Regions from separate parts of the Paraclostridium sp. AKS73 genome, predicted to be linked through region 2. Evidence: riboswitches for the same ligand, from Rfam matches in the RefSeq annotation. Region 2 holds a riboswitch; each other region holds the start of a gene.
The links. A riboswitch is a leader RNA that binds a small molecule or an ion and turns the genes downstream of it on or off. The one in region 2 is predicted to bind cyclic di-GMP.
Positions count from the first base shown of each region.

Region 1: another riboswitch for cyclic di-GMP. It lies ahead of LEQ07_RS17280 (glycosyl hydrolase family 18 protein); the one in region 2 lies ahead of flgB (flagellar basal body rod protein FlgB).
Region 3: another riboswitch for cyclic di-GMP. It lies ahead of LEQ07_RS15825 (SpaA isopeptide-forming pilin-related protein); the one in region 2 lies ahead of flgB (flagellar basal body rod protein FlgB).

Region 1 covers NZ_JAIXHU010000045.1:3,157-13,992, forward strand. The annotation lists gene LEQ07_RS17235 (GNAT family N-acetyltransferase) at 1-203, opposite strand, end outside; gene LEQ07_RS17240 (RrF2 family transcriptional regulator) at 226-492, opposite strand; gene LEQ07_RS20255 (hypothetical protein) at 482-622, opposite strand; gene hcp (hydroxylamine reductase) at 829-2,466, shown strand; gene hcp (hydroxylamine reductase) at 2,621-4,297, shown strand; gene LEQ07_RS17255 (ferredoxin) at 4,414-4,602, shown strand; gene LEQ07_RS17260 (DUF1858 domain-containing protein) at 4,625-4,810, shown strand; gene LEQ07_RS22095 (hypothetical protein) at 5,009-5,398, shown strand; gene LEQ07_RS22100 (hypothetical protein) at 5,419-5,649, shown strand; gene hcp (hydroxylamine reductase) at 5,737-7,464, shown strand; gene LEQ07_RS17275 (LPXTG cell wall anchor domain-containing protein) at 7,646-8,320, shown strand; cyclic di-GMP riboswitch class I at 8,414-8,504, shown strand; gene LEQ07_RS17280 (glycosyl hydrolase family 18 protein) at 8,697-10,836, shown strand, end outside.
Region 2 covers NZ_JAIXHU010000008.1:52,627-63,462, forward strand. The annotation lists gene flgF (flagellar basal-body rod protein FlgF) at 1-588, opposite strand, end outside; gene LEQ07_RS07000 (flagellar hook assembly protein FlgD) at 593-1,180, opposite strand; gene LEQ07_RS07005 (flagellar hook-length control protein FliK) at 1,275-2,402, opposite strand; gene fliJ (flagellar export protein FliJ) at 2,417-2,857, opposite strand; gene fliI (flagellar protein export ATPase FliI) at 2,873-4,180, opposite strand; gene LEQ07_RS07020 (FliH/SctL family protein) at 4,177-4,950, opposite strand; gene fliG (flagellar motor switch protein FliG) at 4,937-5,989, opposite strand; partial or broken gene fliF (flagellar basal-body MS-ring/collar protein FliF) at 6,003-7,462, opposite strand; gene fliE (flagellar hook-basal body complex protein FliE) at 7,599-7,913, opposite strand; gene flgC (flagellar basal body rod protein FlgC) at 7,926-8,330, opposite strand; gene flgB (flagellar basal body rod protein FlgB) at 8,335-8,661, opposite strand; cyclic di-GMP riboswitch class I at 9,000-9,086, opposite strand; partial or broken gene LEQ07_RS20940 (DegT/DnrJ/EryC1/StrS family aminotransferase) at 9,520-10,588, opposite strand; gene LEQ07_RS07075 (hypothetical protein) at 10,678-10,836, opposite strand, start outside.
Region 3 covers NZ_JAIXHU010000036.1:22,743-33,578, reverse strand. The annotation lists gene cspC (bile acid germinant receptor pseudoprotease CspC) at 1-1,063, opposite strand, end outside; gene LEQ07_RS15855 (hypothetical protein) at 1,060-1,251, opposite strand; gene LEQ07_RS15850 (S8 family peptidase) at 1,267-3,066, opposite strand; gene LEQ07_RS15845 (hypothetical protein) at 3,437-3,730, opposite strand; gene LEQ07_RS15840 (VOC family protein) at 3,868-4,236, opposite strand; gene LEQ07_RS15835 (winged helix-turn-helix transcriptional regulator) at 4,390-4,713, shown strand; gene LEQ07_RS15830 (class I SAM-dependent methyltransferase) at 4,751-5,296, opposite strand; gene LEQ07_RS23195 (methyltransferase) at 5,314-5,718, opposite strand; gene LEQ07_RS21945 (hypothetical protein) at 5,765-5,911, opposite strand; gene LEQ07_RS15825 (SpaA isopeptide-forming pilin-related protein) at 6,093-8,912, opposite strand; cyclic di-GMP riboswitch class II at 8,960-9,043, opposite strand; cyclic di-GMP riboswitch class II at 9,085-9,168, opposite strand; cyclic di-GMP riboswitch class II at 9,208-9,291, opposite strand; gene LEQ07_RS15820 (helicase-related protein) at 9,336-9,965, opposite strand; partial or broken gene LEQ07_RS15815 (DEAD/DEAH box helicase) at 9,986-10,725, opposite strand.

The DNA of each region.
Region 1 (10,836 bases), on a different contig from region 2:
CTAAATGTTTTTGGAATTATCCTAGCATAAGCGATTACTACATTTTCTTCTTCAAGAAATATATGATAACAATTTTTGTCAACATCGTCGAAGTCATTTTCTTGGAAAATTTTCTGTTCGCATCCGAATACCTCATATCTAGCTTTTGCTATTTCATAAAATTCATTTACATCTAAATCCTTAAAATGTTTTACTTTATACATAAATATCACCTCCTAAAAATTTTTAAAGAATATCTTGCAAAGTGTATTCACTTAACTTATTTTTAAATGATATTAAAGCTTCGTTTAAAATAGGTTTTAATTTGCAACGTTTTGTAAGATTACAAGTATTGTTTTCTTTAGAAAAACATTCTACTATATTCAAATTGTCTTCTGTTATATCAAGCAGTTTTCCTAAGTTTATATCTTTTGGATCCATAACTAGTTTTATTCCACCATTACGTCCTTTTGTGGATAATATATAGTTGTTTTTTGCTAATTTATATACAATTTTTTTTTATATGATGAGTAGATAAACCAAGTATATCGGATAGTTCATCTACTGTAAAAAGTTCATTTGGATGGTTACCTAAATAAATAAGTATTCTAAAACTATAGTCAGTAAATTTTGATAAGTACATAATTCTACTCCTTTTTAAATAATTTAATATAGTAGTATTATTATATTAATTAATACTATTAAACACAAGAGTAAATACAAAATTTAAATTAAATAAATTTTTATTTTATAAAATTAATGAAAATGTAACATATGTTACAGATAAAAAGAAAAATAAGGAATATAATGTGTATATAAAATAAACATTTAAAAATTGGAGGAATAATTATGGAAAATAAAATGTTTTGTTTTCAATGTCAAGAAACAGCAGGCTGTACAGGATGTACAAAATTTGGAGTTTGTGGAAAATCACCAGATTTAGCCAGAATGCAGGACTTATTAATATACGTAACTAAAGGATTATCAGAAGTTACAACAAGACTTAGAGAAGAAGGAAAAGAAGTAAGTGGTGAAGTAAATCACTTAATAACTATAAATTTATTTACTACTATAACAAATGCAAATTTTGATGATGAAATATTCTATATAAGAGTAAAAGAAACTTTAGAAACAAAAGAAGCATTATTATCTAAATTAAATAATAAAGAAAATTTATCAGAAGCTACATTATGGTCTGCAAACTCAAATGAAGAAATGGATGAAAAGTCAACTAAGGTTGGAGTTTTAGCAACTAAAGATGAAGATATAAGAAGTTTAAGAGAATTAATAATATATGGGTTAAAAGGTCTAGCAGCATACATGAAGCATGCTAATGCATTAGGATATGATGATGAAAAAATAAATGCTTTTATGCAATCAACTTTAGCTAAGACTTTGGATGAAAACTTAAGTGTAGATGAGTTAATAGGATTGACTTTAGAAACTGGCAAAGTTGGAGTAGACGGAATGGCTTTACTTGATAGTGCAAACACAGGAACTTATGGACATCCAGAAATAACTAAGGTTGATATAGGAGTTAGAAATAACCCAGGAATACTTATATCAGGGCATGATTTAAAAGACTTAGAATTATTATTAAAACAAACAGAAGGAACTGGAGTAGATGTATATACTCACTCAGAAATGCTTCCAGCACACTACTATCCAGCATTTAAAAAATATTCTCACTTTGCAGGAAATTACGGAAATGCTTGGTGGAAACAAAAAGAAGAGTTTGAAAGTTTTAACGGACCAATATTAATGACTACAAACTGTATAGTACCACCAAAAGATACTTACAAAGATAGAATATATACTACAGGAGCTGCTGGATTTGCAGGAGTTAAACATATAAAAGGTAAGAGTGAAGACGATAAAGATTTCTCAGAAATAATAGAACAAGCTAAAAACTGTCAACCTCCTACAGAAATAGAAAGAGGAGAAATAGTTGGAGGATTTGCACATAATCAAGTATTTGCATTAGCAGATGCAGTAGTAGATGCAGTGAAAAGCGGAGCTATAAAGAAATTCTTTGTTATGGCAGGATGTGATGGAAGAGCTAAATCAAGAAACTACTATACAGAATTTGCAGAGGCACTACCAAAAGATACTGTGATTTTAACTGCAGGATGTGCTAAATATAAATACAATAAGCTAAACTTAGGAGACATAAATGGAATACCTAGAGTATTAGATGCAGGACAATGTAATGATTCATATTCATTAGCACTTATTGCATTAAAGCTTAAAGAAGTATTTGAATTACAAGATATAAACGAATTACCAATAGCATTTAATATAGCATGGTATGAACAAAAAGCAGTAATAGTATTATTATCGCTATTATACCTAGGGGTAAAAAATATACACTTAGGACCAACATTACCAGCGTTTTTATCACCAAATGTAGCTAAAGTACTAGTTGAAAACTTTGGTATAGGTGGAATAACAAATGTTGAAGATGATTTAAAAATGTTTTTAGGATAATTTTATATAAAAAGGATGGCTCTACAATAAGTAAAGCCATCCTTTTTTATAAATATAATAAGTCATAAGATTAAAATATTAATTATATAGCTATATTTTAAAAAAATTGTGAAATACTAACAATGTTGTTGAAATTTCACAAGGAGGAATTTTTATGGAAAATAATATGGCTATGGAATACCCCATGTTTTGCTATCAATGTGAGCAGACTGCTGGTGGTAAGGGTTGTACTAAGGTAGGAGTCTGCAGCAAAACACCAGAAATTGCAGCTCTTCAAGACTTGTTAATATATCAAATTAAAGGAATAAGTTGTTACGCAAAAGAGTTAATAGATAAAGGTGAAAAGATAGATAAGAAAATTGTAAGCTTTGTTGAAAACTCTTTATTTACCACTCTTACAAATGTAAACTTTGATGGAGATGTTCATGAAAAAATGCTTAGACAATCACAAGAAATAAAGCAAAGTCTAAGAAGTAAAGTTTCAAGTTGTTCTAATTGCTGTGAACAAGCTGAATATAACTTAAGTGATACTAGGGACCAAATGTTAAAAGATGCTAAGCGTGCAGGAATAATGTATGATCAAAATTTAGATCCAGATATAAGAAGTTTAAGACAAACTATAATATATGGTTTAAAAGGAATATCTGCATATGGACATCAAGCTAGAGAATTAGGTTATTTTAACGATCAAGTTGATGAATTTTATTTTAGAGCATTAGCTGCAACAACAGATGATAAATTATCTGTTAATGACTTAATAACATGGACTCTAAGAACTGGTGACATGAGCGTTGCAGTTATGCAAAAACTAGATGAGGCAAACACAACTATATATAAAAATCCTTCTCCTCATAAAGTAAATGTTCACATTAAAAAAGGTCCATTTATTATAGTTTCAGGACATGATTTAAAAGATTTAGAAATGATTTTAAAACAAACTGAAGGAAAAGGAATAAATATTTATACTCATGGAGAAATGATACCATGTCATGGGTACCCAGAACTTAATAAATATCCTCATTTAGCAGGAAATTTTGGTGGTGCTTGGCAAGATCAGCAAAAAGAGTTTGATAATATACCGGGGTGTATTTTAATGACTACAAACTGTCTTATGAAGCCTAGAGATTCATATAAGGATAGAATATTTACTACTAGTGTAGTTGGATGGGATGGAGTAAAATACATAGGCAAAAATGCTGATGGAGAAAAAGATTTTAGTGAGATTATAAATAAGGCATTAGAATTAGGTGGATTTAAAGAAGATCAAGAGCCACACGAAATTTTAGTTGGATTTGGTCATAATGCCACTTTAAGTAATGCTCCAGCTATAATTGATGCTGTAAAATCAGGTAAATTAAGACATTTCTTCTTAATTGGAGGGTGTGATGGAGCAAGACCTGGAAGAAATTACTATACAGAATTTGCTCAAAAAGTACCTAAAGACTGCATAATACTTACGCTAGCTTGTGGTAAGTATAGATTTAACAAATTAGACTTTGGAGAAGTTGCTGGATTACCAAGACTTTTAGACGTAGGGCAATGTAATGATGCTTACTCAGCTGTAAGAATTGTTTTAGCATTAGCTGATGCTTTTGACACTGATGTAAATAGCTTACCGCTATCTATAATTTTATCTTGGTATGAACAAAAAGCAGTAGCAGATTTATTAGCTCTATTGTCTTTAGGAATAAAAGGAATATACTTAGGACCATCAATACCGGCATTTTTAAGTCCTAATGTACTTCAATATTTGGTAGACACATTCAGTTTACAAACTATAAGTACTCCAGATAAAGATTTAGCATCTTGCTTAGAAGTACCATCTAAATAAATTAATTAAATGCAACTAGAGTTACGTCATTTATTTAGGAGAGTTTATAATATATACAATATAATATTAAAATTTAAAAATAATATTTTAAAATATAAATAAAAGGAGATAAAAATATGAAAGCATTTGTAGATAGAGATGGTTGTATAGGATGTCAAGCGTGTGCAGGAACTTGCCCAGAGGTATTTAGTATGGATGACGATAATATATCAGTACCTATAAAAGAAGATATACCTGAAGACGTATTAGATTCAGCAAAGGATGCTAGAGATGGTTGTCCTGTTTCTGTTATAAGCATAAAATAATTTATACAAAGGAGAGATTACTATGATAACTAAAGAAACTATAATAGCAGATATAATAAAAGCCAAACCTAATGCAGCACAAATACTTATGAATTATGGAATGGGATGTATAGGATGCCCTTCAGCTCAAATGGAAAAGTTAGAGCAAGCATGTGAAATACATGGATTAGATTTAGAAAAAATATTAAAAGAATTAAATGAAGCATAATTACAAAAGGGTTACCAGTTTGTTTGGTAATCCTTTTATTTAATATAATTTATATTAAATAGTGTAACCAGCGTTACAGAAAATAAAAATTAAATAATATATAATCTAAATATAGAAAGTTAAGAAAAATAAAATTTTAAAAGTGTATTTAAAATACTTATTTAAAATAAAGATTTAATAAATATAGGAGGTTTTATTATGAGCTTATTTTTAGGAAAAATTCACTATTGGTTATTTAATAAAATACTTTGGTTTGAAGATTTAGAAAGCGAAATAATAAATTTAGCAGAGGCTAAAGGACTAGACATAGAAAAGTTAAATAAACAAATAAATTTAAAGTATGGAGAAAAATTAGAAAGCAAAAAATTAGAAGACATTATTGATACAGGAAATATACATGGATGGCTGCAAGAAAAAATACACTCATCAGAAGGAAGGATGGCGTTGTGGACATCTAAAATTTTAGAAGATAATCCAAACTCATTGAAAAAAATAGAAAATATTTATAGAAATCAAGGGGTAAAAGCTGGTAAGGAATTAAGTTCTGTAAAAAATATTACTAACGCAAAGAAATATATAATAGTATAAATGATTATATATTAGATGGAATGCCATGTGATAGAGTAAATGAAGTAATCGTTTTAGAAGATGATGTCGTAAGATGGAAACGAAGAATATGTGTGCATAAGGAAATATGGGAAAATGAGAATGTAGATGTTAATATATTTTATAATCTTAGAGATTTATGGATAGTATCATTTGTAAATACCATAAATAATGATTTTGAATATACAAAAACTGATGATGAGAATTATGTAATCAAAAAATATAAAAATTAAAAATAGTAACTTATGTTAAAGATTCAAATAAATTAAACTATATAATGTGTATATAAAATGAACATTTATAAAATTGGAGGAATTATTATGGAAAATAAAATGTTTTGTTTTCAATGTCAAGAAACAGCTGGGTGTACAGGATGTACAAAATTTGGAGTATGTGGAAAATCACCAGATTTAGCTAGAATGCAGGATCTTTTAATATATACAACTAAGGGATTATCAGAGGTTACAACAAGACTTAGAAAAGAAGGTAAAAAAGTAAGCAGCAATGTAAATCATTTAATAACTATAAATTTATTTACGACTATAACTAATGCAAACTTCGATGATGAAGTATTTTATGCAAGAGTAAAAGAAACATTAAAAACAAAAGAAGATTTATTATCGCAATTAAGCAATAAGTCTAATTTATCAGAAGCTGCATTATGGAATGCAAGTTCAAATGCAGAAATGGATGTTAAGGTAAGTATATTAAGTAAAATTAAAGATGCAATATTAGGAAGTGGAAAAGAGTTAACTCTTGATGATATAAATAAATTATTAGATGAAAAGTCAACTAAAGTCGGAGTCTTAGCAACTAAAGATGAAGATATAAGAAGTTTAAGAGAATTAATAATATATGGGTTAAAAGGTCTAGCAGCATACATGAAGCATGCTAATGCATTAGGATATGATGATGAAAAAATAAATGCTTTTATGCAATCAACTTTAGCTAAGACTTTGGATGAAAACTTAAGTGTAGATGAGTTAATAGGATTGACTTTAGAAACTGGCAAAGTTGGAGTAGACGGAATGGCTTTACTTGATAGTGCAAACACAGGAACTTATGGACATCCAGAAATAACTAAGGTTGATATAGGAGTTAGAAATAACCCAGGAATACTTATATCAGGGCATGATTTAAAAGACTTAGAATTATTATTAAAACAAACAGAAGGAACTGGAGTAGATGTATATACTCACTCAGAAATGCTTCCAGCACACTACTATCCAGCATTTAAAAAATATTCTCACTTTGCAGGAAATTACGGAAATGCTTGGTGGAAACAAAAAGAAGAGTTTGAAAGTTTTAACGGACCAATATTAATGACTACAAACTGTATAGTACCACCAAAAGATACTTACAAAGATAGAATATATACTACAGGAGCTGCTGGATTTGCAGGAGTTAAACATATAAAAGGTAAGAGTGAAGACGATAAAGATTTCTCAGAAATAATAGAACAAGCTAAAAACTGTCAACCTCCTACAGAAATAGAAAGAGGAGAAATAGTTGGAGGATTTGCACATAATCAAGTATTTGCATTAGCAGATGCAGTAGTAGATGCAGTGAAAAGCGGAGCTATAAAGAAATTCTTTGTTATGGCAGGATGTGATGGAAGAGCTAAATCAAGAAACTACTATACAGAATTTGCAGAGGCACTACCAAAAGATACTGTGATTTTAACTGCAGGATGTGCTAAATATAAATACAATAAGCTAAACTTAGGAGACATAAATGGAATACCTAGAGTATTAGATGCAGGACAATGTAATGATTCATATTCATTAGCACTTATTGCATTAAAGCTTAAAGAAGTATTTGAATTACAAGATATAAACGAATTACCAATAGCATTTAATATAGCATGGTATGAACAAAAAGCAGTAATAGTATTATTATCACTATTATACCTAGGGGTAAAAAATATACACTTAGGACCAACATTACCAGCATTTTTATCACCAAATGTAACTAAAGTATTAGTTGAAAACTTTGGCATAGGTGGAATAACAAATGTTGAAGATGATTTAAAAATGTTTTTAGGATAATTTTTAAGTATAGTCTACATTGAGTAGGCTATACTTTTATTTTAATAAAAAAGTTCAGGCATATAATTATTCATCTAAATTTAAACTTCAAGACAAAATAATAAACTTTATATGTAGAAATAAATATTTTTTACACAATATGTTAATATATTTATATAAATTAATATTTGGAGGAAATCATATGAAAAAAATATTTATTTCTATATGTATGATTGTATCTATATTTATGCTAACTGGATGCGTAAATTCAGATATAACACTTAATATAGATAAAAAAGGAAATGCAAGTGTTACAGCACAAATTTTAAGCAGTGATTATCTAATGGAGGGTATAAATGAGCAAGACTTAAAATCAAATTACGATAATGTTGAGAAAATAACAGAATCAGGCAAAACAGGATATAAAATAACTGAAAACTTAGGAAATATTGCTAACTTAAAACAAAACAATAGTAAGGGAATCAAAAAGTTTGGAGATTTAGTAAGTGTAAAAAAAGAAGATAGCTTTTTATCTAACACATACGATATAAATATAAAATTAAAAGACTATATAAACAAAAACATGAGTAAAGAAGAAATGGGAATGTTAAATTTATTTGGATCAGGATTTGATTTGAATTTCAATTTAAATACACCTATAGAATTAGTAGAATCAAATGCTAATTCAAACTCAAAAAAAGATGGAATATATAAATATAACTGGAATTTAAACTTATCAAACTTAGAAAATATACATGTAAAAGCAAAAATTCCAAATGTACAAAATATAGTGATAATATCTATTTTAGGAATAGTTTTAATTTTAGGCCTAGCCATATTTATTCTTAAAAAAAGAAAAAATATGAATAACAAATAATAAAAATTATGTTGTACATCATAAAAATGTCTGCTATAATTACAGTGAATTAAACAGATAATATTCACTAAATAGTGAATATTGTCTGTTAAAAAACTTAATAGGCAAAATTAGGGAAATCTAATGACGCAAAGCTATAGGGGCTAAGGTATGTTTATACATATTATGCCAGCCAGTTGCCAAAGAGTATACATACTTTTTGTTTTTATACGGCATTATTATATGTCTTATTAACTATACCATTAAACTACTCTTTAGGAGTGGTTTTTTTGTTAAGTAAAAAACAAAGGTTAATAAGATGCATAAGAGTGTGAGATTATAAGCGTCTAGTTTTTATATCAAGATTAACCTAGTATAGCCCAATTGGAGGGAAAGAATGAAAAATTTAAAAAGATTAAGGAAACGCAGAAGTAAAGTGCTAGTAGCTATAATGATGTCTATGCTTATAACACAAGGGTTATATTCAAGTGATAGCATAATTGTAAGTGCGCAAGAACAAACTGCGAATCATTCTAAAAACACAGTTAACCATAATCAAAAAAGAAATGTTATGTATTATGGAGACTGGTCAATTTGGGGAGGACAGGAAAACTTTTATCCAAAGGATATACCAGCAGATAAATTAACTCATTTGAATTTTGCTTTCTTAGATTTTGATTCAAATGGAAACTTAAAATTTACAGATAAAGATGCTGCTGTTGGAGCACCTGTAGGTCAAGATGGTGTTCAATGGGGAGCTGCTAATGCTGGTGTATTAAGTGCATTTCAAGAATTAAAAGCAAAAAATCCAAATTTAAAAATAGGAGTGTCTCTTGGAGGATGGTCAAAATCAGGTGATTTTTCTGAAGTAGCTGCAAATCCAGATAAAAGAGCAAATTTAGTTAAAAATGTACTGAAATTTATTGATTACACAAACATGGATTTTGTAGATATTGACTGGGAATATCCATGTGATGTTAGGCAACCTGATTTGGTAGACAACAAAAACGATGAAGGTACACCTAATGCAACTAAAGCAGATAAAGAAAATTATATAAAACTTTTACAAGAATTCAGAACAGAACTTGATAAACAAAGTAGCAAACTAAGTAAGGATTATGAACTATCTGTAGCAATACCTGCGCCTAAGAGCAAAGTCGATTTAGGCATAGATGCAGAAAAACTTTTCAACATTGTAGATTTTGCAAATATAATGACCTATGACATGAGGGGAGCATGGGATGAATATAGCGGTCATCAAACAGCGCTTTATCCAAACGAAAGTGACCCCATAAAGGGGAATAATTTATCAATAGATGAGACTGTTGATTACCTAGTAGATAAAGGCGCTGAAAAAGATAAAATTGTAATAGGGGCAGCTTATTATACTCGTGGATGGGATAAAGTTGAAAAAGGTAATAACAATTCTTTGCCAGGAATTTTTAACAAGGCTTCAATAACTACAAAAGATGCAGATCAGACACCATCAAGAGGAGCTATAAATGAAGCTCCATTAGCGTCAGGAGATGGAGGTCGCATGGGCGGAGTGTGGTCATACAGAAGTTTAGATAAATTAAAATCAAAGTATCCAGGACTAAAAGAATATTGGGATGATACAGCAAAAGCACCGTATCTTTATGATGAAAGTACTGGAAAGCTTTTTACATATGATAATGTAAAATCAATAACAGAAAAAACAAAATATGTAAATGATAATAACCTTGGAGGTATGATAGGATGGATGGCCTCTCAAGATGCTAAAACGGATTCTAGTAAAAGAGATGAATTGACAAAAGCATCTAAAGAGGGACTTTTTGGAAGTGGAAAATTACCACAAAATGAAATAACTTTTTCAAAATTAGATGTTAAAACATCAATAAGCCCGTATGAAGAACAATGGGGTGAAGATAAAAATGGATATGAGATAGCTATAAAAAATAATGAAGTATTAGAAGAGTCACAAGATGTTTTAGCCTCAGTAGAAAAAGGTGCTGAAACTATAAAAGCTCCTAAATTATATATAAAAAGTGATAAAGCTTTAAAATCAGGCGATCACATGGCTGGAAATGTCACTTATGAAAATGGGTACACAATAGTAGATTTACAGTCTGTTTGGGAAGGTAAAAACATAGAACCTGGAAAAACATATACTTTTAAATTAAAGGGAGATGCAAATATATCAGGAATAGATCTTGTTCAGAGGATGTCTGATAATGGGATAGATATGTATAGACAATCCATTCTAGATGATTCAGAAGTGAAACCTCCAGGAAATCAAGCTCCGGCAATAAATGGTGTAGATAATAAGACTATAAACATAGGGGATTCATTTGATAAATTAGCAGGGGTAACAGCTACGGATAATGAAGACGGAGATATAACAAATAAAATAAATGTTATTGGTTCTGTGGATACGAATAAAGAGGGTAGTTATAAGTTAGTCTATTCAGTTGAGGACAGCAAAGGTTCAAAAGTAGAAAAGGAGAGAGTTATAACAGTAGTAAAAAAAGGTGAGGAGCCATCACAAGATACATATG
Region 2 (10,836 bases):
TACTGCTATTTTTAATGTTTGAGCATTTTCAACCTTTGTTCCATCTGCTAGTAGATATGAAACTTTACCTTCTTTTGATATATTAAAAGATAATACTTTTTGCATTTCTCCATCTGGATTAGGTTGTTCTTTTGGTATTTCTATTGGTTTTCCATCTGTATTTAAAACTTTATATCCATCAGCTGTTACTAAGTTTCCATTGGCATCTAATGTAAAAGATCCATCTCTTGTGTAAGCTTCTTGATTAGGTCCTACACTTACAACAAAGAACCCATCCCCATCTATAGCTAAATCTGTTGGTCTTCCTGTTGGTTGTATATTTCCTTGTACCATATTTCTAAATATTCCACTTACCTTCGTTCCAATACCTATTTGACCTGGGTTAACCCCTCCTATTACATTAGGATCTCCAGCCGCTCCCCCAGGAACACTTGAATATATTACCGTTTGATTTAATGCATCTGAAAATCTTGTAGTTGATTTTTTAAAAGCTGTTGTTCCAACATTTGCAACATTATTACCAACAACGTCCATTTTAGTTTGATTTGCCTTCATTCCACTTATTCCTGAATACATTGACTTTAACATATCATTACTCTCCCTTTTTATTTGTATTTGACTCTGAAGAGTCTTTATTTTCACTTGCTTTTATAAGAGACCCATATTCTATGGATTTTAATTCTCCTGTTTCATCTAATCTTACTTCCATATAAACAATACCATCTTCAATCTTTACGCCTTCTACTACTCCTGTAATAGTTTTTTTGTCATCTGTTTTGTTATCGTCTTTAACTACATTATTATTTTCCTCAGTATCTTCTTCCTTTGGAGCATAAGCTTCTATTCTTTTTCCTATAAGCGCTGATGCTGTACTCATTGCTGAGTTTATGAAAATTCCTTGATTATACCCTACTAGGTATGACATCCCTTCATTTAAACTTTGCATCTGCTCTAGTGTACTAAATTGAGCAAGCTGCGTTATATATTGTGTAGGATCCTGTGGATTTAAAGGATCTTGATTGCTCATTTGTGCTACTAATAACTTTAGAAATAAATCTTTATTAGTTTCTTCTCCTGGCATAACTATTTGTGTTCCATTTTCTGTTTTATTAGTAGATTTAGTATTTGCTACAGTTTTAGTACTTGATTGTTGTGTATTTACTTTCATAAAATTATTCATATTTTAACCTCTAAGCTAATATATTAAGATTTGATTCATCTATTTTATCTTCATCTAAATCCTCTATGGAATTTAGTGCTATATCATTATTTTACTACTTCTTTTTGCTTTTTTGTTCTTCTTTTCTGCTAAACTCTTGACTTAAATTATCAGAAAAGAAATTTTGATCATTTGATTTCATTTCAACAACTATGTCTTTAGCTTTTATTCCTAAATCGGCTAGATGTTTATTTATATCATTTAAATTTTTATTTAACATATTAAAAGTCTCTTCTTTTCCTACATGTATAAATACCTTTGTGGCTTCACTGTCTTTTAAAAGCTTTATTGTCATATCCCCTAATTCTTTAGGATTTATATTTACTTTAATTTCTTCTATATTGTTACTTTTCAAGTATTTAACCATTTTTATAAAATCATCACCAAGATTACTTGCACGTATAGTTACTGCTGGTAAATTTTTATTTGCAGCTGGTTCTTGAGTAAATGTTTTGTTGTTTATTATAGATAAATCACTTGCATTTTTATCTGCTATATTTTCTAGGATATTTAAGCTTTCATCTTTGCTTTTATCTTTTTGATTCACATCTACAATATTATTTTTATTAATATTTGTTGCTACACTTAATTCTTCATATGACTTTAAAGACTTTATCTCACTGTCTACTTTTTTAATTCCATCTTTCGGATTTCCATCCTGTTTATGTATATTTTCTGTTAGTTTATTATTTGATTCACCAGTTTTTTTCGACAATTCATCTATGTTTAGGCCTTTAGGTAAAATAATTTCATCATCCATTGGTAAATCTAAACTACCAGTTTTAGTAAATTTATCTAAATCAAAATTTAAATCAATATAACTACTCATTTCATCATTACTTAATTTCATCATCTTATCGATATCTAGCGTTTTTAAGTTTAAATTTAATTCGTTATTTATGCTTAAAATGGTATCGTTTATTGACTTCAAAATTTCTTCTTTTTTTAAATCTTTATTATCCATATCTTTTAATTTACTTAAATTTGAAAAAAGATTTTGAATTAATGATGCTATTAAATTACAATCTTCATTTTTTTGATCTACATTTGTATTTTCAATGTCCATATCTAAAGAAGCTAGTAAATCTTCAAATCCACCTTTACTTGATAACTTAGTGCTTAAATTACTTTTTCCAAGTGCTAAGTTTACTAAGTCGAAGGAAAAATCCAAGTTAAAATTCATATCTCAATCATCCTTTATGATATATTCTTTTTATTTCTGATGTACGCATATAAAGCAAATTCATCATTTTCTATTTGTTCTTTTCTCGCTTCTTCTTTTCTTAACTTTATAAATTTATTTTCTTTTAATGTCTCTAAGGATTTTCTATTTATTTGTTTTTCAATAAATTTATCTTTAGCTTCTACTACTATTCTTTCTTTTTCTACTAATATTTGATTACTTTGCTCTATAGTTTGACTTATTGAGTGAAGATAGTTTAATCTTACTTTCTGACTTATAGTATCCTCTACATCTTCAAACTGAGCATATTTTTTATAACTACAATCTAATTTTTTTATGTTATCTTCTATTACTTTTTTATCATTTTGTGCCTTTGTATATTCTAATTTACTTTCTTCTTCTTCTTTTATTTTTATATCTAATAACTTTTGTAGCTTAAACTTATAGTTTGTCACTTAAACCTCTCCTCGTTATTTGAATATGTTCTTTAGTTCAACTATACTCTCTTCAAATTTAGTTTTTTCATTTACACCTTGCTTTAAAAAAGAATTAACTTTATCTATGTATTCAATTGCTAAATCTATATTTTTATTAGAGCCATGTTCGTATGCACCTATATTAATTAAATCTTCAGCCTCTTTATATGTAGCTAATATATCTCTTGCTAAAGATGCACATTCTTGATGTTGATCCTCGCAAATTTCTTTCATAAGTCTACTTACACTATTTAAAATGTCTATAGCTGGGTAATGATTTTTATGTGCAAGCTCTCTAGATAGAACAATGTGACCATCTAAAATACCTCTTACTGTATCTGCGATTGGTTCATTAAAGTCATCTCCATCAACTAAAACTGTATAAAAAGCAGTTATCGACCCTTTATCAGACATCCCACTTCTTTCCATAAGTTTTGGAAGTAGTGCAAATACTGAGGGTGTGTATCCTTTTTGTGCAGGCGGCTCTCCTATAGCTAACCCCACTTCTCTTTGAGCCATTGCAAACCTTGTTACTGAATCCATCATTAAAATAACTTTTTTACCTTGATCTCTAAAATATTCAGCTATAGCTGTTGCGGTTAATGCCCCCTTTAATCTAAGTAAAGGTGATTTATCTGATGTTGCACAAACTACTACAGATTTTTTCATACCTTCTTCACCTAAATCTCTCTCTATGAAATCTAGTACTTCTCTACCTCTTTCTCCTATAAGCGCAATAACATTTACATCAGCTCTAGCTGTCTTTGCCATCATTCCTAAAGTTGTACTTTTCCCAACACCACTTCCTGCAAATATTCCTATCCTCTGCCCCTCTCCACAAGTCAAAAAACCATCAATTGCTCTTATTCCTGTAGGCATTATATTTTTTATTCTTGGCCTTTTCATCGGATCTGGGGGTTCATTTGAAAGACTGTACCTTTCTCCTCCTAAAACTTCTTCATCATCTATTGGATTTCCAATTCCATCAAGAACTTTTCCCAATAAATCATTACTACATTTGACACTAAGTGGTATTCCTCTAGCAACAACTCTACACCCAGGCGCTACTCCTGCAAGTTCTCCTAGTGGCATTAGAATTACATTTTTATCTTTAAAACCAACAACTTCACAGTTTATAGGCTCATCCGCATAATTATAAACTGTGCAAAGCTCTCCTACAAAAGCCTTTATACCTTCTACTTCAACAGTAAGTCCTATTATCTTCGTTACCTTACCTTCTGATATAACCTCTTTCACTTCTAAAACTTTATTTTTCAATCTTTCAAAGTCTATATCTATCATAAAAGTTCCTCTTTCACTTTTTCTAAAACACAGTCAACTCCTACTATCAATCTACCTTTATTGGTTTCAATTATTGCGTTTCCTGGTTCTATAAAGTCATCTGCTAGTATAAAGGATTCTCCTTTTATTAATTGTTGGCTTTTTAACTCATTTAATTGTTCATTAATTTTTTCTATATGGATTGCATTAGTTCTTATTACAAAATTTTCTTTAATTTCATATTCTTTTATAGTAGCTTCAAGTATATTATTCATAGAGTCTATATCTTTAAATTTTTCTTTAAGAACTTTTTCTGCTATAGATATACTCAAGCTAATAATGTCTTTTTTACTATCTTTTAAAAAGTCTGTAAATTGCTCATTGGATTGTAATAAAATATTACTTGCTTTATTTATAATCTCTTCTGACTCTCGTTTTGCTTTTTCAATATTATCTTCATATGATTCCTTGTATCCATCTTCATATCCATTTCTTAATCCTATGTTATGGCCTTCTTCATATGCTCTTTTTTTTATTTCTTCACATTCATTTTGTGCTTCTTGAACAATTCTTTCACTTTCTACTTGTGCATTTGATATCATATTTTCACAAGTATCCTTTGCTTGATGCAGTTGTTCTTCTATTTCTTCTTTGACTTTTAATTCTTCATTTTCATCAACTATTTCTTCATTATTAATTTCTTTTGGTTTAGAAGTAGTTTTTAAAGGCTTAACACCTTTAAAAACTATTCCATTAGATTTTAAAATACTGTTACTTTTAAATAAACTCATCGTCTGAACCTCTAGATAATGTTATTTCGCCAGCATCTTCAAGTCGTCTAACAACATTTACAATAGCTTGTTGAGCTTCTTCCACTTGAGATATCTTTACCTTGCCAAGTAAATCAATTTCTTCTCGTAATGCTTGTGATGCTCTTTGAGATTGATTTTTAAATATTGCAGTTGAGACATCCGCTGATGCTCCTTTAAGCGCAAATGCAAGGTCTTTAACATTAACTTCTTTAAGAATTCTTTGAATAGCCATATTATCAAGTCTAACGATATCGTCAAAGATGAACATGTTAGATTTAATTTCTTCAGCCAATTCTTCATTTTTCTGCTCGATAAATTTGATAATATTTTTCTCTGTTTTTCTATCAACATTTGTTAATATATCTACTAAGCTATTAACACCACCAGCACTTTCCATCTCTAACTTTCCTAAACTATTTAATTTTTCTTCTATAGCTTTGTCTATAGATTTTATTACAGCTGGTGATATGTTTGCTGTAGTTCCTATCTTAAGTGCAATTTCAAGCTTAAGTTCATCAGGTAATTCAGATAATACTACTGCTGCTTTATCAGGTTGAATATGAGCTAATATTATGGCTATAGCCTGAGGACTTTCACCTTGTATACATGCTAGTATTTGTTCAGGCTCAGCCTTTCTAGCTGATATAAATAATTTTGTATATGCATCATATTTTATACCTTCTAATAATTTAGTAGCTCTTTGACTTCCTAATGCTCCATTAAGTAAAGATTTTGCACAGTCAATTCCACCTTCTATTACAAACTCTTTTCCTTTATTTAACTCTATAAATTCTTGTAAAACCTCTCTTCTTTCTCTTGGCTTTACCGTATTTATATTAGCTATTTCAACCCCTATTTTTTGAATTTTTCTATCTGAAAGATTTTTTATTACACTTGAAGCTATCTCCGGACCTAATGTCATTAAAAGTATAGCTGCCTTTCTAGATCCTGTGACTCTTCTAAACTTAGGAATATCGCCTAAGTCATATGCATTACCTTTTACACCTTCTGTCTGCAAATAATCTCACCCTTTACTCATTTAACCAACTATTTACTAGGTCTGTAACTTGATCTGGATTATCAGCTGCAAATTGTTTAACTTCATCTTCTAAGCTAATATTTTCCTCATCTTCTTCTTCGTTACTATTTAATCTATTTTGTTCTAACTCTTCTAGTTTTTTGTTGATTAGTTCTATTTCATCTTCTTCATCTACATAATCTAGCTCACTAGATGCTTTCTTTTTCTTTATAATCATATAAATTATTGTACCTATTATTAAAAGTAAAATAATTACACTCAGTACACCTGCTATAATTAACACCCTTCCTAACGATTTGTCCTTACTTATAGCACTCTTTATAACTCCAAATGTAGAAGTATCTTCGTCTTTTGAGCCAAATCCCATAGAAACTACTTTAACACTATCTCCTCTTTTAGGTTGCATACCAACTGCATTTGCTACCATTCCTTCAACATTTCTTAGTTCTGCACTAGTAAGTGTTCCATTTATAGCAACTGAAGCAGTTATCCTATTTATGCCACCTTTAGCTTTTATTACTTTTGTCTCAGTTTTTCCAGTTTTATACTCTACTTCTTGATGAGTATCTTCATCTGTTCCTTTTCCACTTTCGTTAATATTGCTCATATTATTGTCTACAGCTCCACCTGAGTTTTCTCTTTCACTCGACTTGCTGCTTGATTTTGATTCCTTTGTAATTACTTTATTTGGATCTATTATAAGTTCAGTTTTTTCACTTGAATCAAAGTCCAAATCTGTATTAACACTAGCTCTTATATTTCCTTCACCAAATATAGGTTCTAATAAACCTAGTATAGATCTTTCTAAGTCTTTACTTAAATCTTTTTCAGCTTTAATAGATTCATCAACTTCACTTAAGCTATTTGTATGTACATTTCCTTTTTCGTCTATTAACCCATCTGATAATAACTTCATGTTCTGATCTATTACTTCAACATTTTGTTTTGGTACGTTTTGTGTACTCGCTGAAACAAGTGACATTATAGATATTACTTGATCTTGTTTTAATGTTTGACCAGGTGTTACATCTAGATAAACTGCAGCTTTACCAGGTACTGTTTCATTAGCAAATACAGATTCTTCTCCTTGTGTTATATGAACTCTAGCACTTTCTACTTGTGGAAAAACTTTTATAGTTTTTTCAATTTCACCTTGAATCATTCTTTGTTTTTTAATTTGGAATTCTTCATCAGTCATCCCAATGATGATCCCCCATCCATTAACTCAAATCCCTTAGATCCATTAGAAATGTTACTTGACAATTCCATTCTAAGTTTATCTACGTCTCCTTTGGGTACTAAAATACTATCACCTTTTATTTTAGTTTCTACCTTTTTTGACTCTAACTCTTTGGTTACCGCCGTAGCATCATTAGAATCTAACCCTGAAAAAAGTACTGCATACTTATTTGACTTTGCATAATTAATTCCAAATATTCCTGCTAAAATCAATGTTACAACTGCAGTTGCAATTATTATTTTCTTTTTTTTAGGAAGCTCAATAAATTGGTCTTTTTTTCTATCACAAAATCTTTTGTTTTTTGCGGAAATTCCTTTATATTCATTTAAAATTCTCCTTGCTATGAAGTTATAATTGGACTCTATTTAGCTCTTGATAAGCTTCATATATCTTATTTCTAACCTCAATCATCAACTGCATTGACAATTGCGCTTCTTGAGCTGACAACATTACATCATGCATAGAGACATTTTCTCCTTTTATAAGGTCTTGAATTTTTTGATTTGATTGTACTTGCTTATCATTAACTTTATCTAATGCTTCTTTTATTACATCTCCAAAGTTATTTTCTTTTTCAACTTTTCCTGTATTACTAGCTCCCGTAAGTAAATTATTATTTGTTGCTATATTGTTTATTGCATTTATAGTACTTATTCCACTCATAAACTACTCCTTTTACCTACCTATTTCTAAAGCTTTTGAAATCATACTTTTTTGTGCATTTAATGTATCTATATTTGATTCGTAAGATCTAGATGCTGTCATTAAATCAGTCATTTCAACTAAAATATCTACATTTGGATACTCCACATAACCTTGATCATCTGCATCTGGGTTATTTGGTTCGTATAATTTTCGAAGTGGAGACTTATCCTCCTCTATAGCTACTGATTTCACACCTAGCATACCTAACTTTTTATCATAATTTTCTTCAAATACAGGCACTTTTCGTCTATAAGCTCCGCCCTCTGATGTCCTAGTTGTTTTCATATTAGCTATATTTGATGATACAACATCCATTCTTAATCGCTCTGCCGAAAGTGCACTTGCACTTATTCTCATTCCTGAAAAAATGCTCATTTACTTACCTCCCTGTTATTACACTTCTACTCATCCCTAGTTTTATATTTGTCAAAGTTATAAGTGCGTTATATTCAAGAGTTGTAGCTGCCTGGTTAACTTTTTCATTTTCTAAATCAATATTATTCCCATCTTCTCTTACTTTTGATGAATTATCCGTTTTTATCTCAGGTTTAGTATTTTTATCCATAGAATCTTTTAGTGTATTTTCAAACTCTACATATTTTCTCTTGTAATTTGGAGTATTAATATTTGCAATGTTATTAGCAATAACTCTACTTCTTAATTCTGTTGCATCTAATCCTGATTTTATTAAATTGTAAACTTCCATTTTCCCCTCCAATGCTTAAAATGTTTTTTAGAATTAAAAAAAACTACTCTGAAAGAGTAGTTCATCACTTTTATAGAATATTATTACTAATTTTTTATTTGAAAATTAAAACAAAACGAGAAAAGAAAATTAGACATAATCATACCTTTATTGTTAATTTTTACATAAATAGCCTTTATAACATAAAGTATATACAAATTTATGTATTTTAAAAATATACACACTTCACCAATATGTATTAATATGATTTTATAGATTTTCTTAAAATTTTTTAGTATCTCTTTGCTTAATTTTACAATTTTAATATTAGCAATGATAACAAAAAGTTTTATTAACTCTTCGGTAACTGGCGAGCATAGCTTTTCAAAGCCTTAGCCCCTATAGTTTTGCGTAGCTAGATTTCCCTAGTTTTGCCCTTAAATATCATTTTTCGACTTACACTTACATTTTATACCAAAATGTTACTTATTTCAAGCTTTTACTTTTATTTTGGATAATTCTAAAATTTGATTTTTTTATAACATAATAATTCATCATTCTACATTAATTTGCAAAAGCTTCTCATTTAGTTTAATAATCGGCATTTTAATTTAAACCTTTATACTTTTTTTTGAAATTTATAAATCTTTTTTATATTTTTTATTTTCTTAATTTTAATAATTTTGATTGAATTTTTCTTGTTTACTTTTTTAAAATTAAAAAAACTAATTTTTTAAACTCAGTAAATTAATTATAAATAAATTCAAAGAGATATGAACTTTTGAGTTCATATCTCTTTGACGTGGTTGTTATCATTCACTAAATTCCACGTAATATTAAAACTGATAATCACTGTTTATAAATATTTTTAATGTTTATTTAGCAACTTTTCAATATTTGTATAATTTTATCTATATCTTTTTTATCTAAGCTTTCGTACAAAGGTAAACACAAAATCCTTTCAGATATACTCTCAGATTTAATAAACTCTTCTTTGCACTTTATATAATCTAATTTATTCAAAGAAGGATAAAAATATCTTCTAGGAAATATGTCATTATAATTCATCTTGTTTACACACTTTTTTAAAGTTTGTTCATCCCTAAATACAACAGGTAAATAAGAGTAATTTTCACTTGATAATAAATTCTGATTTTGAAATTCTAAATAATTTATATTTTTTAATTCTTTCATATAATACTCATATATTTCTCTTCTTTTTTACAATATTTTTTATTTCTGGCAACATACAAAGTCCCATAGCAGCTTGAAATTCGTTCATTTTATAATTGACTCCAAGACCTTCTATTTTTCCTCTGCCATCAAATCCAAAATTTATAAGTTGTTTTGCTTTTTGTACAAATCATCATCATTTATAACTATAGCCCCTCCTTCTATCGTATGGAACAGCTTAGTGCTATGAAAACTTATAGTCGAAATGTCACCGTAATTTAATATATTTTTATTTTTATATTCCACTCCAAAACAATGAGATGCATCATATATAACTTTCAATTTATTTTGCTATATGTTCTATCTCATCAATATTACACGCATTCCCAAATACATGTACAGGTACTATTGCAGAGGTTTTTTTATTGATTTTCTCTTCTATTTTCGATGTATCTATATTAAAACTATTTTCATCTATGTCTACAAACACAGGCCTCAAATTATCCCACACCATAGAACTAGTTGTTGCCACAAATGAAAATGGAGTAGTTATTATTTCACCTTTTAATCCAAGTAACTTGTATGCAAGATTTAATGCCATAGTTCCATTTGCTACAAGTACAATATTTTTCACTCCCAGGTATTCCTTTAATCTAACTTCCAATTCCCTTACCATTTTACCATTATTAGTAAGCCAACCTGATTGGTAAATTTCATCTATATACTGCTTATATTTTTCAATATCCGGTAAATATGTTTTTGTTACTGTTATCATAAACTACCTCTCAGTATTTTCTAATATAAAAATAGGTCGTTTATAAAATTCACTATTTTTATATATAGAATATTGGTCCAAATATTTATCTATAGTTTTTTATAAACTTCATTTTCTACATCATATTCTTTATTTTTTATAGATATGTACTTTTTATTTTTATTTTCAGCATATGCAATGTCTACTATATTCCACCCACTATTTTCAAACAATCTTATTTGATATTTTAACATTTCATACACTTCTTC
Region 3 (10,836 bases), on a different contig from region 2:
TTATGAATCTTGTATCTTTATCTAATAAATTTTTATTTGGCAAAAACACATCATAGTCTCCAGATATTAAAAATTCTGGTGTTAATCTTAAAGTCCAGATTCCAGGTTTTATATCCTTTAAATTAATTACAATTTCTTCTGTCCCTGATTTAAGCCATGGGTATAAGAATCTCATATCATAATTAGTTTTTTCTATATTAAATCTACCTTTATATATAAATCTATCTGGCGAATATTTTATATCGTAGCTTAATTCTCCTGATGGAGATATTAAAGATGCATTTATTTTATCCGGTCCAACACAAGATACTATAATATCTAAGTTTTTTTGCTCTCCAACTTGTATTAATATATCTACAACATCATTAATATTTTTAATATTTCCCTTGTAATGAGTATCAGTATTTCCTTCATTGCCTAATCCGCACACAATAATTACTCCAGGAATAGTTAAGTTTTCAAATGATTCTAATAGTGTAGTTTCAACAACACCTTCACTTTTGCATGCTACTGTTAAATTTATAACCATACTTTTTTGATGTTTGTTCAAACTCTCAGTTACATATTTAATACCTGCTAAAAAATCGCTAAGTGCATAACTTATCCTTCCTTCTTTATATACACCTATTTCTTCTCTTAGCTTAACTACTATTAAGTCACTATCTATTGCAATCCCTTTATATTGTGAATTTTCATTTCCTAACCCAGCCGCTATCCCAGCTGCGAGTGTTCCTGTTCCAATACTATCTTCAGTTAAACTTGGGTCTTTTTTAGCAATATACTCATTTATCTTTTCGTTTGTAAACTCACTTCCAAAATTTAGTCCTTCAGGCGGATTCCCTTTATTAGAACTTTGATCCCAAATAGATATTATTTTTGAGGTTCCATCTTTTCTTATAAAATCATGGTGCATATAATCTATGCCCGAGTCTATAATTGCAATAACGGTATCTTTTCCAGTTGGATTTATATATGGATTTTTTTCAATGTAATCTACTCCTGAAATAGATCTAGCTGGTTTCCCATTATCAACATTGGAATCTATTTCTATAAGTGAACTCATATGAGTCGAAATTCCCCAGTCATATATGCATTCAATTTTAAAGAAAATTTCTTCATCAAATGGTCACTGACATATATAGCAACAGCTTTTTTATTTAAAATAATATAGTTATTTAGGTTTTTTTGACTTAATTGAGTTTTCAACTCCTCTTCATTTCCATTATATATGGCAACATATGATTTCCCCAAATAATCACCCCTTAACTATTTAATTTGGTCAAAAGTATTTTTTATATTTAAAACTCCATACCCATAGCTTAGATCTGGATAATTTATTTTATTATCTCTTTTAGCACCTGCACTTAAATATGTCTTTATTTTTTGAACTACAGATTTATCTTTGTAGTTTTCTTTAAAAAGTACATATTGCATTATTAAAGCAATCGATCCTGCTGTATATGATGCTGCAACACCGCTTCCGCTTACTAATGCGTATTTATCCTTTTTATATGGTGCAATTATATTTACACCTGGCGCTACTATATCTGGGCTTTCAATCCTACCTACATTTCCAATTACAGGGCCTCTTGAAGACTCTGTCCATATACTAGAATTTAAACTGTTATAAGTTCCTACTGTAACTGAGTCTTTATATATAGAAGGATATGTTAGTGTGTAATTTGGATTTCCTTCTCTAAATTTAGTTCCAGGTTTTAACAGCGAGTTGTTTGGCAAATAAACATGATATACTCCATTTGTTATAGATGATCCTATTAACCTTATTTTCCATATTCCCTTGCTTACACCTTTTAAATTTATAATTGTCATTTGTTGCCCCGAGTAATAAAGTGGATAGGTTGACCATATAGAATAATATGTATTTTCGAAATCAAATAATCCTTCTAAAACATTAAGATTAGATACAAGTGATGTTTTGCTTTCTTCTCCTGATGGAGATATAATTAAAATATTTAGTTTATCAGGTTTATCTACCCATAAATCAATTTCTATATCTTTTTCATATTCTGCTATTTCAATCTCTATATCTTTAACTTCCCCAACAAAGTTTATTTTTCCCATAGTATGAGTCTTTCCATTTCCTTCATTACCTCCTCCTGCAACTTCACATACTCTATATTCATAAAATAAATCATTGTCCATAAACCCAATACCTGGAGAAACTAAACTATTACTTCCAAAAGTTATATTCTGAATTATTGGCATATCTAATTTTTTCGCTTTTCTATAACTATAATCTATGCCACTTAAAAAAGTCCCATTATTATAAAATCCATCTATTTTTTGTAGCTTTACAACTATTAAATCAGCTCCTTCTGCAACTCCTGCATAAGACTTATTTATACTACCTAATCCTGCACATATTCCTCCTAACGCAGTCCCTATACCCTCTTCATCTGTAGATAGATTAGGATTTTTTTCAGCTATTGCCTTATTTATATCCTCTCTTTTATATTCAGTTCCTATATTAAATCCTTCTGGAGGATTTCCTTCCTTAGTTTGATCCCATAGATATAAAATTTTAGAAGTACCATCAGGGTATATAAAATCTGGATGTAAATAGTCTATTCCAGAATTCACAATGCTTATTATAACTCCTTTGCCATCTAAGTTTATATTTGGATTTGTTTTAAAGTAGTTAACTCCTATCTCTTCATTAGCTGTATATCCATTTTCTATTCCTTTAGACAAATTTGTTAGTTGAACCATTTTTGTATATCTCTGCATTTTATATATGTATTTAAAAGAATATAATTTTCCTAAGTCAATAAGTCTATCTTTTTGTATAAATACAATACCCATTCCATCTGATAGTTTATAAAACTTAAATATATTTTCTAATTTTTTTAACTGTTCTTCATACTTTGTGTAATAGTATATAATGAATATGGGCTCAAATTCATTGAAATCTATGTTGGCTTTTTGAAAATCTCTATTTTCTAAATTATTTTCTATTTTTTCATTTGATCTAAGTGAAGTTTCTATACATTTAATTTTATTGCGCTCATTAAATTTTAATTTCCAAATACCATTTTCTATAAACATTTCTGAGTTTAAACTTATATTTATTTCATTTTTTCCTTTTGCACAAACCTTTAATTTATTATTTTTAATTTGAAATTTCTTTTCTTTACAATTTATATCTATATCTTTAAATATAAAATTATAGGGATTTGTAATATCTAGATTTAGGTTTAAATTTTGATTATTTTCTAAAAACAGTTTTATATTTATTGATTTTTGATATTTATGTACATTTAATTTTAATTCTTTACTTTGTTCTAACCTAATATATAAATTGCTTTCATAGTGCTTCTGAATATCTTTTGAATCTTCTAGTGTTTTTATATTCTTTAGTTGTTTAATGGATATAATTGCATCTATATTAAATTTTTAGTAATATTGAAAATACTATCTATGAAATTTTCAATATTATTTTTTCAAGCTCTCTTATGTTTTCTTCAATATTCACTTCTATAAATATATTTTTCAAGTTTTGCTTAAATCTATTATGTTCATTATATATAATATTAACATTAAAGTCCTTTAAATTTACGTACTCTATAACTTCACTATCTAGTTTTTTATTATCAAAAACTTGAAATTCTATATAGTTCTTTATTATTTCTATACTACAATCTAATTCTTCATAAATTGACAATGTAAATTTACCGTATTGAACTGTAATTGGATACTTTATAAATTTCACCTCCCAATTAATTATTCTAATAAAATATATATGTACTTATTTTTAATGAATGATAGTTTTATGTTTATTTTAAAATAAAAAACCAGCTAAATATACTTATGTGTATATTTAGCTGGTTTTTTTATTTGCCTTTATGACTATTTTGAAGGTAAAATTTCTATCCAATAATTATCTGGGTCTGCTATAAAATATATACCCATATCTTTGTTTTCAAAACAAATGCATCCCATTTCTTTATGTAAATTATAAGCTGCATCAAAATCATCAACTCTTAATGCTAGATGGAACTCATTATCTCCTAAATTATATGCTCTATCCCATTCTTTAAGCCATGTTAGTTCTAACGTATGTGTAGTTTCTCCGTCTCCTAAATAAGATAGTATAAAACTTCCATCTTTTGCTTCATGTCTTTTTACTTCTTTAAGCCCAAGTGCCTTTTCATAAAACTCTAAACTTTTTTCTAAATTTAACACGTTTATATTATTGTGACAAAATCTAAATTTCATATATAATCCTCCCTGTATACATTAATAATTGCTTATTTAATTATACTAATATTAATTTATATTATAATCAAGTACTTACTAAAAAGTTAGTATTATGTTAAATTGTTTTATAGGTTAAAATATAGTAAAAATCCAATAAAGGTTGTGATAATTTTGATTATTAGAGATGGTAAAAAGTATGTTTGTAAATTAGATTTGGCTTTTGAAGTAATTAGAGGAAAGTGGAAGGTAATAATCCTATGTCATTTACTAGAAGGTCCTAAACGTTTTTTAGAACTACAAAGAATTACTTGTGGTGTAAGCCATAAAGTTCTAAATGAAAAATTAAAAGAAATGGAAAACGATGATTTAATATGTAAGTTAGTATATGATGAACTTCCACCTAAAGTAGAATACTATTTGACAGCAAAAGGCAATGATTATGCAAAAATACTTAAGAGTATAGAAAGTCTTGGAGATAAGTATTTCGACATATAAAAAGGAATCAATTAAGATAATTGATTCCTTTTTATATTTATATTAATTTATCATCTTTTAATAATTTTAATAAAGTTGGATTTAAATTAAACTCTTTTATAATATTATCAACTTCTTTCATTGCTCTCTCTTTCTTTTCTTGTGAAATAGAACCTTTAGAAGCTCTTATTAAAATATTTTTAGGCGAATGTGCTATATCTATAAATTCAAGAATTTGTGTTTTATATCCTAATGCTTCTAATAAATTTCCTCTAACCGCATCTGTCATAAGAGCTGATACTCTTTCCTTTATAATCCCATACTTAGTTAATATCGAAAACTCATCAGAATTTATCTGTTCATTAAATTCATGCTGACAACAAGGGACTGAGAAAATCATTTTTGTATTCCACTTCACAGCATTATAAAGTGCATAATCTGTAGCTGTATCACATGCATGTAAAGTTATAACCATATCCACATTATCAGTGTACTTATATCCATTTATATCTCCAAGTTCAAATTTTAAATTTTGATAATTATATTTTTGAGCTATATCATTACATTTCTTTATAACATCTGCTTTTAAATCTAACCCAATCATTTTTACATTTATTTTTTTTATCTCAACAAATAGTAGTAAAGTACAAATGTTAAATATGATTTTCCGCATCCAAAATCTAATATAGTCAATTCTTTATAATCATTTTTCTTTATCTCATCATCAATTATTTCAATAAATCTATTTATTTGTTTATACTTATCGTATTTAGATTTAACTACTTTTCCTTCTTGTGTAAATACACCTAAATCTATTAAAGGCTGTATTAACATACCTTCTTTAAGTATATAATTTTTTTCTCTATTATGACTTTTATTTACTAAGTTTTCATTACTGCTTTTTTTCTTACCTAGAAATACCTTGCCTTTCTTAGATATTTTCAAATCATAATTAGTGTTTTCAGACCAAGCAGCTACTTGTTTATAATTCTCAAAAGTCATTTCAAATAATTTTGTTTCTATCATTTCTAACTCTATATTTTCATGAAAACTTGTTTATCTGTATATTTTTCTATCTGATAGTATTCCTTATTATTTTTCCCTTTAATTCAATATTAATTTTATTATATTTAACATCTTTATTTAGCTTATTACTAATAACAACTTTTAAAAGCTTTTCATTTGTTATTTCTTTAATCTTAATCTTTAATTCTTCCATAATGTCACACCTTATCATTCCTAATTTTAGTTTTTGATACAACAAATACTATTATATATTACAAGTCTAATAAGTTAAACTATTTTGTATAAATGTATCTATTATTATTCAATCAATAATGTATATTAAAAATAAAGTAGAGTACTAAAATAAATTAATACTCTACTTTATTTTTAAACCTTTACTTTCTTCTTTTATTGAAAGTACTTGCTGCTAATCCTATAGTTGAAACTGTAAATAACCCTATATACGGTAACATACTATTATCATATGTTTGTGGACTACTTGAATTTTTTGATTCATAACTAGTCTTATTATCAGAGCTATTTATTTTATCTTTTTGACTATCATCTTTCCCTTGGTTTGAACTAGTTATATTTTCTTCATTCTTTGAGTTAGAATCATCTTTTTTAATTTCCGCTACAACTATAGGATCATTTGTAACTATTTTACTTATTGCTTGATTTTCTTCCTTTATTTCAAATATATACAATTTATCGTCTATTTTGTATCCCTCTGGTGCTTTTGTTTCTTGGTAATAGTAGTTTCCATATCCTAAGTTATCGAATTCTACTTTTCCTTCTTTATTTGTCATAGCTTTCGCTATTTCTTTTTTATTACTATCAAATATAGTAAACTCTGTATTCGCTAATACTTTTTTACTATCCTTTGAATCTGTCTTTGTTATCTCTATCTTTCCTTTTATTGCATCATTTTTAACAACTAAGTTGATATCTGAATCGGAATCTAATTTTATTTCAAATTGTATAGGATCAGTGTTTAAAATGTATCCTTGTGGTGCTTTTTTTTCAACTGCTTTATATTTACCTGGTGAAAGATTTAAATTAGCTATTCCGTCTTTACCTGTTGTTACACTTGTTACTTTCCTTCCACTTGAGTTTTGAATCTCAAATACTGCACCTTCTAATACTTTTTTCTCATTATCTGAATCAACTTTTTTTATAGTTGCATTATGATTAGATTGTGTGTTTAGTATATTTCCTAAATCTACAGTAGTTCCTATTTGGTTTTCATTTATACTGAATTTTATCTCTTTACTATCTAAGTTATATCCTTTAGGAGCTTTTATCTCCCTTAAGTAATATACTCCTGGATTATCTATTGAGTTTGATAATATTCCATTTGAATCACTATTTAATGTAGCTATAACCTTTTTATTACTATCCATTAAATTAAAAGTTGCTCCTAAAAGTGGGGATTTTGTTGTACTATCAATTTTTTTTGCAGTAAATCTATAACCTTTTTTCGTTTCAACTTTATTAGTTGTAGAGTTGTTTATCTTTGCAACATTAGTTACAATTTTCCCATCTTCAACTTTAGAAAAGTCCGTTTTTATTTTTACTTGAAGTGGTTCTCCATACTCTATTTCTTTTTTATCATTTGTAATTTTTATAGTATTGCTTTCTTTATCTATGTTTACATTAAAATGTTCTGGAGCCTCAACCCCTAAAATTTCAACCTCAGGATCTAACTTATCTGTTAGATTTAAGTATCCCTTGTTAAAATATCCATAACAGTCAAAGTCTATTGTATAATTTACTATTTGATTGTCACCTTTTTTAAGTAATGTCTTGTCTACTTTTTTTCTTGCATTTATAGCCCCTGCATTCATTTCGTATCTTACAACATTTTGAACATCTTTAGATGTGTTGTCATAACTTAATTTTGCTTTATTTGTGTAAGCCTTTTGTCTCTGTGTAACTTCTAAGTCATAATAAATTAAATAATGCTTATCTGTATTCCCTATATTAACAGTTAGCTTATTATTTTCAAATTTTATCTTATTTTTCATTTTATCTGTTACCCATTCAAAGTTATCAGATATATCATATGTACCTACCATAATACTTCCATCTACTAATTTCATTCCATCTGGAATGTTATCTTCAATAATTGCATTTGTTACACTTTGATTATTAGGATTTATATCAAGTGTATATTTAACCTTATTGTCATTAAGATTTACTATATTTATAGTATTTCCATTCTCATCTTTTGCTGTCTCACTAGTTCTACTGTATTTAGTTAACATCTTACCATCGTCTTTAGGTTTTACTATTGCTTTTGATGATAATGTTTCATCATGTTTAATTAAATATGCAACATTATCATAACGTTGCATATTTTGTCTTATTATAACGCTATAACTTACTCTATATTTGTTATAAGTAGTTCCAAAATTTACATTAATTGAATTGTTTTGCGTATTTATCTTTCCTTGAAAATCTTCTGTTACATCTTTCTCTTGTTGTCCATATTGTATTTCATAAATTTTTACAGAATCTTTAACTAACTCCATTCCGTTAGGAATAGTATCCTTTATATATGAATTATACATAGTTGCATACTTTTCATTAACATATATACTATATTTTACTTTTTTACCTATAACAGGATTATTTATATTGTTTATTAATGTTCCATTTTCATAACCATCATATCCATCTGGATTATCAACAGTTTTATAAATTTGTCTATCTGTTACAGTTGGTGGATCTACTGGTACTTTTTCATCTGGAGGAACTATTTCCACATCAATATATTGAACTGTACCATCTAAGTTAACTTCAACTCTTTGTGTTGTGTTAGTTTCAACATTTTTAGCTGTAGCCTTTACACTCATGTATCCACCTATTGCATCATTTGCGCCTTCACTAAACACAGCTGTGACAATTGTTCCATCTACAGTTACATTTTTAAAATGTTCTGGAGGATATTTAGGTTGAATATTTTCAAATACATCCGGCAATTTAAATGTTATTGTGTCTCCTGCTTTTATACTCCCTGGCCCATTTAACGCCTCGTAATTTAAATTAAACTCAACTTGTTCCCCTGATTCCAATTTTGTCTTGTTGCTTGTTAATGTCAACTTAACATTATTATTTTCAGCAAACACCGCCATCCCTGGAGATATAATGTTTAGTATTAGATTTAATATCACAATCATACTAAACATTCTATACCTTTTTTTTGTTCTCACAAAATCACCTCATCTTAATTTTTTATAAAAAGGCTATATTTATATTCAATAAATATAGCCGGTTGCACCACTAACTCCGCATACCCCAGGTGCCCACATACAGGGTATACTTCTTCGCCTCTATTTTTCTTCAATTTTCATAATTCAAATAAAAAAGGCTATATTTATATTTAATAAATATAGCCGGTTGCACCACTAACTCCGTATATCCAAGGTGCCCACATACAGGATATACTTCTTCGTTTCTATTTTTTCAATTTTCATGACCCAAATAAAAAAGGCTATATTTATGTTTAATAAATATAGCCGGTTGCACCACTAACTCCGTATATCCAAGGTGCCCACGTATAGAATATACTTCTTCGCTTCTATTTTGTTGATTAATCTACATGATTATAGCGTATTTTGACATTTTTTGCAATATTATATCTTATTATCTCTTCTTACTTTTACTAATTTTTTCTTTATGTTTATTTGATTATAGTCTTTCAAAAATTTCTCACCTTTATAATTTAATACGTCAACATATGAATACAGATCATGAACTTCAATTACTCCTATATCTTCATTATTTATTCCTTTTATATTGCTAAATGTCCCTACTATATCTATAATTCTTATTTTTTTCTTTTTACCCGCATTTAAATATATTCTTGTTACTTCACTATGAATTTTTTCCTTACTATTTGTTTTCCTTCTGTTTTTGAGAATTCTAGATGATTTTTGTTCAAACTCATATTTACCACTTTTTATTTTATCACTTGTTATATCTTCTAAAGCATCGATATCATACCCTATATATTCTTTTATTTCATCTATATATTTCTTATCCTTATCGCTTACTATAGTCACTGATTTCCCATATCGATCATGTCTCCCAGTTCTACCTATTCGATGTATATAATTTTCTTTGTCCCTAGGAACATCATAATTTATTACTAAAGATATATCATCAATATGAATACCTCTGCTAGCTACATCTGTACTTACTAATACATTATATTTTCCGTTTTTTAAATCTTTAATTGTAAATATTCTTTTGTCTTGAGACATATCACCATGTAATTGTTCTACTAAAAACTTATCTTTTTCATCTTTCTATATAATTCAGATACTCTATCTTTGGTATTCAAGAATATGATTGTTGTTTCAGGTTTTAAAGCATATATAATATTTTTTAAAGTTTCATATTTATTTTCCTCATTAGAGTACATCAACTTTTCTTCTATTTTGTTTTTATAAATACAATTTTCATCAATAATAATTTGATTATATTTCCCCATATACATTTCACATATATGGCTTATTTCTTTTCCTATTGTAGCTGAAAACAATCCAATAGTAGACTTTGTTGGAATATTGTTAAATATAAATTTCATATCATCTACAAAACCTTTATTTAACATTTTGTCAGCTTCATCTATAATAAAATATTCTAACTGATTTAAATTTATTGTCCCTCTATTTATATGATCAATTATTCTCCCAGGAGTTGCCACAACTATATGAACTCTTTGCTTCAACTCAAAAATTTGCTCTTTTATTGGCTGTTTTCCAAATATAGCGCTACATCTAATTTTTTCAACCTCCCTATATTTGAAACTTCGTCTTTTACTTGAAGAGCTAATTCTCTTGTTGGTACTACTATTAATGCTTGTATATTGTTATTTTCAACATTTATATTCTCGCATATAGGAATTCCAAAACTAGCTGTTTTTCCACTACCTGTTCTTGATTTAACTACAATATTTTCTTTATTTAAAAGTTTTGGAACCACTTTTTCCTGAACTTTTGAAGGTTCTAAGTATCCCATGTTAAAAAGCGCTTTAGTTATATATTTATTCAAATTAAATTTTCTAAAATTATTATCCATTTTACCACCTTATTTTACTAAATTAAATTTTTATAGCTATTTATTATATCA